2 regions of the Siminovitchia jepli genome follow, and region 1 is predicted to be linked to the other one. Evidence: riboswitches for the same ligand, from Rfam matches in the RefSeq annotation. Region 1 holds a riboswitch; the other holds the start of a gene.
What was found. Region 1 has a riboswitch for thiamine pyrophosphate ahead of AB1L08_RS06800 (ABC transporter substrate-binding protein). Riboswitches for the same ligand answer to the same signal wherever they lie in the genome.

Region 2: another riboswitch for thiamine pyrophosphate. It lies ahead of AB1L08_RS04670 (ABC transporter ATP-binding protein); the one in region 1 lies ahead of AB1L08_RS06800 (ABC transporter substrate-binding protein).

What each region holds. Positions count from the first base shown of each region.
Region 1 covers NZ_JBFEGN010000011.1:17,898-22,111, reverse strand. The annotation lists gene AB1L08_RS06815 (ABC transporter ATP-binding protein) at 1-243, opposite strand, end outside; gene AB1L08_RS06810 (ABC transporter permease) at 244-1,005, opposite strand; gene AB1L08_RS06805 (thiamine-binding protein) at 1,005-1,295, opposite strand; gene AB1L08_RS06800 (ABC transporter substrate-binding protein) at 1,307-2,299, opposite strand; TPP riboswitch at 2,368-2,477, opposite strand; gene AB1L08_RS06795 (helix-turn-helix domain-containing protein) at 2,642-3,886, opposite strand; gene AB1L08_RS06790 (TIGR01777 family oxidoreductase) at 3,967-4,214, opposite strand, start outside.
Region 2 covers NZ_JBFEGN010000006.1:13,943-18,156, reverse strand. The annotation lists gene AB1L08_RS04685 (M42 family metallopeptidase) at 6-1,076, shown strand; gene AB1L08_RS04680 (DUF84 family protein) at 1,133-1,651, shown strand; gene AB1L08_RS04675 (YtoQ family protein) at 1,715-2,155, opposite strand; TPP riboswitch at 2,296-2,393, shown strand; gene AB1L08_RS04670 (ABC transporter ATP-binding protein) at 2,546-3,310, shown strand; gene AB1L08_RS04665 (ABC transporter permease) at 3,307-4,059, shown strand; gene AB1L08_RS04660 (ABC transporter substrate-binding protein) at 4,056-4,214, shown strand, end outside.

The DNA.
Region 1 (4,214 bases):
ATGGTGCTGCGGCATGTAACTGATAAAGCCCCGTTTCCCGGTAATATCTTGATCGTTTAAAAAGATGGAACCTTGATCAGGCTTCAGCAAGCCGCCGATCACATGAAACAACGTACTTTTCCCGCTTCCGGAAGGACCGAGGATCGAAACAAATTCCCCCTCTGTGATGTCCAAATCAATGTCTTGTAAAACTTCTTTTTGCCCAAAATTTTTGCTTACACCTTGTATCGTTAAATGGCCCATTCACATTACCTTCCTTCTTCTCCACTTGATGAGCCTGTTTTCCGCAAGAGTGATCACGCCAAAAAACAGCAAACTCAAGGCCATGATAATGAAAATGGCGACAAAAACGCGGTCTGTCCGGAATGATGAGGAAGCGAGCGTCATATAAACACCAATCCCGTGTTTCGCTCCAAGCCATTCCGAAATCACCGCGCCCATTACGCTGTATGTGGCAGAAATTTTAAGGCCGGAAAAAACGGATGACAACGCGTATGGCCATTCCAATTTTGTAAACGTCTGAATTTTTGATGCACCGGCCATCACCATGTAATGCTTCATTTCAGCGGGAACGCTTCTGAATCCGTCCATCGCTGCTACTGCAACCGGGAAAAAGCAAACAAGAGTGATGACAATGATTTTAGGCAAAAGCCCAAATCCGAACCAAATAACGAGAAGCGGCGCCAGTACGATAATCGGAACATTTTGCGATAAAATAAGGAGCGGATAAACGGATTCCTGAACCCCCGGCAGCAAATGAAGCATGACGGCCACAAGCACGCCGACTGTACAGCCGATGATGAATCCTCCGACGGAAAGCCAAATCGTTGACTGTATATGCGGCAGGAGCCCCGCAATTCCGGATGCAGCTTCTTTTGCAATGGAACTGGGGGCAGGAAGCAGCCAGCCCGGAATGTTGGCAAGTTTTACGGATACTTCCCATATACATAATAAAAGGAGGAGGACCCCCAGCGGCCTCCATCCTTTTTTGACCAGCGCACCCATTACCGGTATTTCTCCGTCAGTTGATCCATTGAAATTCCGTCCGGCTGATACAAAATTTTCACCTGGGAGATCACATTTTTACTGCCCATTTCAACCATCCGGTCATTCATTTTTTTGACGATGGCCATCAATTTGGTAAAATCCCCTTCCATCGTCGTTTCCAAAGAATGTACTTCATAACGGACTCCGGATTCGTCAATCACCTTGATCGCTTCATCAACGTATGGGATCACCTCTTCGCCATTTTTTGTTTTCGGGATGATCTGTATGCTGACAAGTGAATTCGCCATTTCCTCTCCTCCTATTCAGGTAAAAATTGATTTGTGAATGCTTTTTCTACATCCATTTCCTTTTCCAGCAAATCTTTTTCCAGCATCCAGTCCATGTAGTTTTTCCATACTTCAGCCTTTTGTTCTCCCCAGCGGGCCGCATCATCTTGATAACGGGGCGAAATCCATTCCTGGCTTTTTTTCACAAGTTCGGGATCAAGATCGGGTACTGCTTTGATAAGAATGTCCGCAGCTTCTCCGGGCTGGTCGATCGCAAACTCGTAACCTTTGGAGACGGCTGCCATGAATGCTTTTACCGTATCCGGATCCGATTCGATCATTTTCTCGTTCGTCGTAATGACCGGCGTATAATAATCGAGCTTGTCCGAGTAATCGGTCAAGTAGACCATATTCAACTTTTCCCCGCGGAGCTCTGCCTCTACCCCTGTCCACGCATAATAAATCCAGGCGAAATCAATATCTCTTTTTACCGCCGTAAAAAAGTCGGCATCCCCCATATTGACAATGTCAACTTTCTCTATATCGGCGCCATCCACATCCATCAATGAAGCCAGGACAGCTTTCTCAAGCGGGGCGCCCCAGCCTCCGTAGGTTTTTCCTTCAAAATCTTTCGGTGATGTGATATTTTTTTCGGCAAGTGAAGCGAAACCGGATGTATTGTGCTGGATGACGGCTGCGATGGACACAATCGGCACGTCTTGGACGCGCGCCTCCGTCACGCTTTCCTGATAACTGACCCCGAACTCGGCCTTTCCGGAGGCAACTAGCTGATCAGAGCCTGCTTCTCCTGGCATCATGATTTCAACATCCAAGCCTTTTTCCTCAAAATAGCCTTTTTCCTTCGCCACATAGAGGCCGGTATGATTTGTATTGGGCGTCCAGTCGAGCACGACTGCCACCTTTTTATGTTCTTTTTCTTCCTTTTCATGCTGATCGGCTGCATGGTTCCCGCAGCCGGCCAGCAAAAAAAAGAATATCACGCAGCTTGCCAACCGTTTATTCATAAGTTCTCCTCCTTGCAAAATAAAAAGCGCCCGGGAAAAAACCCCGAAGGCGCCAAAAAAAGATGTATGTTCAATTGATTGACGTTCCCTTCGCTGGTATGAGCCAGATCAGGTTCAAAGGGTCAGCATTTCCCGAATGCTATCTCAACCGGCCACACCGGTTCCCCTACTCAAATGCTATTAAGTTAATTCTATTATAACAGAAAGAAAAAACTGCTCCAAGAAGGAGCAGTTTTTTACACCGGTGGGAAAATTGGCGGTGATTGTGGAAAAATTCCTCCAATAATTGGAGCCACGTAAAGCGCAAATGCCACTCCTGCTGTTAGAAATAGTTTTTTCATTTTATTCACCCCTTTCAGCGATTTTTTTATAATAATAAAGCGCTTTATCCGGGTTCGTGTCTGCATAATATTGGGCAAGGGATAAAGCGAATTTATTATAATCTTCTACAAAGTAGGCCTTTTCCAAATATGGAAGCAAGTCGTTTTCCAGAAAATCCATCGCTTTGCCTTTTCGATTTTTCAGCAAGTATTGATAATATCGGAAAATGAGCTGCTGCTTTTTCATGGAGCCCGATTTTGTTTCCCGCAATATTTCAGAAATATTTTGGAGTGCTTTTTCATTCTCGCCCTGGGAAATGAGCAGCTCAGTGTAGCTGCATAAGCTTACCAAGTATTCCTGATTCGTCTTGGCATGGTCCATCGAAAGAATATAGTGGCGGGCCGCTTCTTCCAATCTCCCCATTTTTTCCAGAAGCAGGGCATAGTTATTGTACATGGCGGACTTAAGTTCATCCGTGTTGATCAAGTTCATATTTTTAAATATATAGCGATATTGTTCCGCGGCATTTTCATAAATGCTCAAATCTGTATAGGCAATGCCCAATAGAAACTGGGTATGTAAAATCCGCATATAGTTGAATGACCTGGAAAACGCCTCCAACGCTTTATGGCCATACGCAATACTGCTGCTGCTATCCTTCAGATTAGCATAGTTTAAAGCAATGAAATAATAGAGCTCCGCTCGCCACGAAGATGGCAATAGATCATCTGCTTCTACTTTTAGAAGAATATCCAGCGATATTTTATAATCGCCTTTTATAATATAAAAAGCACCATTAATAAACTCATAAAGCGCTTTTTCCTGCTCTGCCAATGAATTGGCAATTTGTCTGATAATTTCTCGTTCCTTCTCGGCGCTTTCGAAATCGTTCATCAGCAGATGGTAGCGATATACATACAAATGATAGAGTGATATATAGTTGGAAAATTTAATGTACTCTTTTAATTCTTCCACCCGATTGTAGCATTCTGTTGCCCGTTCCTTGTCGTAAGAAAGCATTGCATCAAGCAAATGGGAGAGTTCGGCAGAAATCTTCTTGGATGCCTGCTGGATGGAATCAAGAGAAATGCCCAACCGGTCGAGCAGCAGCATGATCGTTTCCCAGTTCGCTTCTTTGTTGTAGTTCTCAAACTTGCTTAAATGCGTGACAGAACAAATCCCGTTGCATAATTCGAACTGGGTCATATTCTTTAATTGGCGATGGTATTTAATTATCGCCCCGATATTCATTTTTTCCATGCTCATATCTTCATCCTCTAGTCATGCTACTGTATAGATAAATAGTAGCATAAACTGGATAAAAAATCTAATTATTGATAAACTTGTCATCTATTATTATCAAAAATTTCTTTTAATGCAAGCTCCAAGTTTGGATACGCAAAAACAAATTGATGTTCAAGCGCTTTTTCAGGAACCACCCGCTGTCCCCTGATCAGCATGCTGCTCATCTCCCCCAGTAAAATCTTTAACAGCCATTCTGGTACCGGAAGCCAGTGGGGCCTGTCCAAAACCGAACCAAGCGTCATTCCAAACTCTTTCATTTGAACCGGCTCAGGGGCTGTTGCATTCACCG
Region 2 (4,214 bases), on a different contig from region 1:
AGGATTTGGACAAAGATACGCTTGTTCTTTTTCAAACGCTGACGGAGCTTCCGGGCGCTCCGGGAAATGAGCACCAAGTTAGAGAGTTTATGCGCGAACAGCTTGAAAAATATGCAGATCAGGTAATACAGGATAGATTGGGCAGTATTTTTGGCGTAAAATCAGGTGACCCTTCAGGTCCTAAAATCATGGTGGCAGGCCACATGGATGAAGTCGGGTTTATGGTCACCCAAATTACGAAAAACGGGATGATCCGCTTTCAGCCTTTGGGCGGCTGGTGGAATCAGGTGATGCTTGCACAGCGGGTCCAGATCATCACTGACACCGGGCCTGTAACAGGAGTCATCGGCTCGATTCCGCCGCATCTGCTTACGGAGGAACAAAGAAAAAAGCCGATGGAAATCAAAAATATGATGATTGACATCGGGGCAGATGACCGAGGGGATGCCGTGAAGGCAGGAATTAAACCGGGACAGCAAGTTGTTCCGGTCTGTCCGTTTACGCCATTGGCCAATCCGAAAAAAATTATGGCCAAGGCATGGGATAACCGTTACGGATGCGGGCTTGCAATTGAGCTGCTAAAAGAAATACAAAATGAAAAACTGCCAAACATCGTCTATTCCGGCGCCACCGTACAGGAAGAAGTGGGGCTGCGGGGAGCGGCATCAAGTGCCAATATGATCCAGCCCGACCTCTTCTTTGCACTTGATGCCAGCCCAGCCAACGACATGACCGGAGACGAGAAAGAATTCGGCCATATCGGAAAAGGGGCTTTGCTTAGAATCTTTGACAGAACGATGGTCACGCATAAAGGGATGCGCGAATTTATTCTGGACATGGCAAAAACACATGATATTCCTTACCAATACTTTGTTTCTCCGGGAGGAACGGATGCAGGCCGTGTACATACTGCCAACGAAGGGGTGCCAAGTGCGGTGATTGGAATTTGCGCACGCTATATCCATACACATGCTTCAATCGTCCATGTCGATGACTATGCGGCGGCAAAAGAGCTGTTAACCAGGCTGGTAAAAGCCAGCGACTGGTCTACAGTAAAGTCTATTCGAAATCAATAAGCAGGATTGAAATTGGGTAAAGATAAAATGAGTGTTTGCTGGATGGGAGTGGCATTATGATTATTGCCGTTGGTTCAAAAAACAGAGCAAAGTTAAAAGCTGTGCAAAATACCCTTCTTGGTTTGGGCATGGAGACTGAGATTGTCCCGATAGATGCCCCATCAAATGTAAGTGCCATGCCTTTCTCCGATGAGGAAACGATACATGGCGCCATCCATCGGGCTGAATATTGCTTGGATCACAGTAAAGCGAAGTTGGCGATCGGCTTGGAAGGCGGCGTTGCGGAAACGCCTTTTGGCCTCTTTTTGTGCAATTGGGGAGCATTGGCCGAAAGGGGGAGAAAGACGGTGCTGGCAGGCGGTGCGCGTATTCTGCTGCCGGAGGAAATCGCCGGCAGCCTTCGGTCAGGTGAAGAACTTGGACCGGTCATGGATGATTACTGTCAAAGGACCGGAATCAGTTCCGAAGAAGGAGCCATTGGCGTTTTCACCAATGGACGCATTGACCGTTCCGAAATGTTCGGCCATATCGTAACACTGCTGATCGGACAGAGGGAAAAGAAAAGACGGGGATAATTATTAAAAAGCACAGAAAGCAGTTCACAAACAGCTTTCTGTGCTTTTTATTTTAATAAGGGCCTATTCTAAAATATATGAGAGCGCTTTTATGGCCTGATTCACTGTTTCCACCGTTGCGTTTGCTTTCCGGGACAACTCTTTCAAGGGATGATGCAGTTCTTCCGGGCGGATTAAGATGAGCGGTTTTCCCGATGTAACGGCCGCACTTGCATCCATGGCTGTATTCCATTGCCTGTACTTCTCTCCAAACAACGCAATAACAAGGTCTGATTTTTGCATGAGGACTTGTGTTCTCAAGTTGTTAAAGCTGGAAGCTGCCGCGTCCCTGTAAATGGCATTCGGCTGCTCGCCAAGGATTTCTTCGCCGATGGCGTCGGAGCGGTCATGGTCTTCCATTGGCCCGACAAAATCGACCGGAAGTTTGAGTGCCTGTGCTTTTTCTTTAATTTCCTCACGCCAACTGCTGTGGATTTCTCCTGCCAAGTATACGGTTAATCTCACGATATTACCTCCTCCTTTGCATATACATTCATCATACCATCAACCGCACCTATTTTCCCCTTGAAAGGAATTTCAAACTCTATTTGATTTTTTAGGTTAAATGATATATATATTAAAGGGAAGGATTGTTAATAAAATATGGGAAACACTAGGGGTGCCAAAAGCTGAGAGAGGACTTCCTCAACCCTTTTAACCTGATCTAGATAATGCTAGCGCAGGGAAGTGGAAAGAACGCGTATTCATATAATCTGTATACGCATGCATTCTGTTAAATGGGTCAGAGCCACTTCTTTTTGGGAAGTGCTCTTTTTTCATGTATGGTGCCTTAGCATTTCTCACCACAGAAAGGGGGACAAACGAGCAATCCATTTCAGGAAAGGGGGCCTTATGATGAATGAAGCTCTGGTTTTTCAGCACGTATCTTTTGCTTATGACTCGGATGTACAGGATCCTGTACTGCAAGATTTAAGTTTTTCAGTAAAAAAAGGCGAGTTTGTGAGCGTTGTCGGCCCAAGCGGTTCCGGGAAAAGTACATTGTTCCGACTTATTTCAGGGCTTGAAAAGCAAAACAGCGGCTGTATTTTTGTGAATGGTGAGGAGCCTTCCAACAGGCAGGGACATGTTGGATATATGTCCCAAAAGGACGGACTGCTGCCTTGGCTTTCGGTCGTCGATAATGCCGCCTTGCCGCTCATGTTAAAAAGGTTAAACAAAAAAGATGTATGGCCCGAAGTCATTGATAAGCTGGAAGTATTTGGTTTAAAAGATGTTGAACACCGCTATCCCCATGAATTATCCGGAGGGATGCGTCAGCGTGTTTCGTTTTTGCGTGCCTTGTTGGGCGGTAGTTGCTTATTGCTCCTGGATGAGCCGTTCAGCGCACTGGATGCCGTTACGAAAACAGTCATGCATGAATGGCTGCTTGAACAATGGGCTGATTCGGGTAGAACAATCCTCTTTATTACTCACGATGTAGAGGAGGCGCTGTTCCTATCCGATCGGGTACTGTTGTTCAGCCAAAAGCCGGTGTCCCGTCTCGAAGAAATTCCGGTGCCGCTCGGCAGACCGCGGACGGTGGAGAACTTAAAAGATCCTGCTTTTACAGAATTAAAAGAGAAGATATTGCTTGATTTAAGAAAATTGGTGACATTATGACCTTATTGAAAAAATACGGATTATCAATTTTGCTCCTGTTGCTGCTTTTAATTGGATGGGAGAGCGGCGCCCGCCTGTATGGAAAACCCTTTATACTGCCATCACCTATACAAATTGCAGAAAGGCTTTGGGAGCTCAGGGCAGTCCTTTTTATCGGACATTTGCTGCCAACGACGCTGATTATGCTTATCGGACTTTTGTTGTCGCTTATATGTGGTGTCGGCTTGTCCATCTGGATGCATAAGAGCGATATTGTAAGGAAGGCGTTTTTTCCATTGCTCATTGCTTCGCAAACGATACCCATCATTGCGCTTGCTCCGATATTCGTCCTTTGGTTTGGCTATTCCATCTGGAGCAAAGTCGTCGTGACAGTACTGATCACTTTCTTTCCGATTACGGTCAATACGTTTGACGGGCTGCGGTCCGCAGATCCTCATTTAAAAGAAACGCTTCAAACGATGAGGGCCACGAAACGCCAGATTTTCTTTAAGGTGGAACTTCCGTCCGCATTGCCCCAATTCTATTCGGGATTAAAAGTAGCCGTTACGCTGAGTGTCATCGGCGCGGCAATCGGGGAATGGCTGGGTGCTGACAAGGGGCTGGGATACTTTAGTAGAAGAATGATGACACAGTTTGATGGAGCCGGGGTGTTTGCGCCGATCGTCATTCTGTCGGTTTTGGGAATTACACTGTTTTTACTTGTGGGTTGGCTGGAAAAAATAACGTTGAAATGGAGAAATGTAAAATGATAAAGAAATGGGCATTGGCCAGTGTGCTATCTTCAAGTTTGCTGCTAGCTGGCTGTGGAGGAGAAAACAAGGAAACGGCTGCGAATGCAGATAAAAAAAATAAAACGGACAAAGAATCTTTTGACATCATGCTGGACTGGTATCCCAACGCCGTA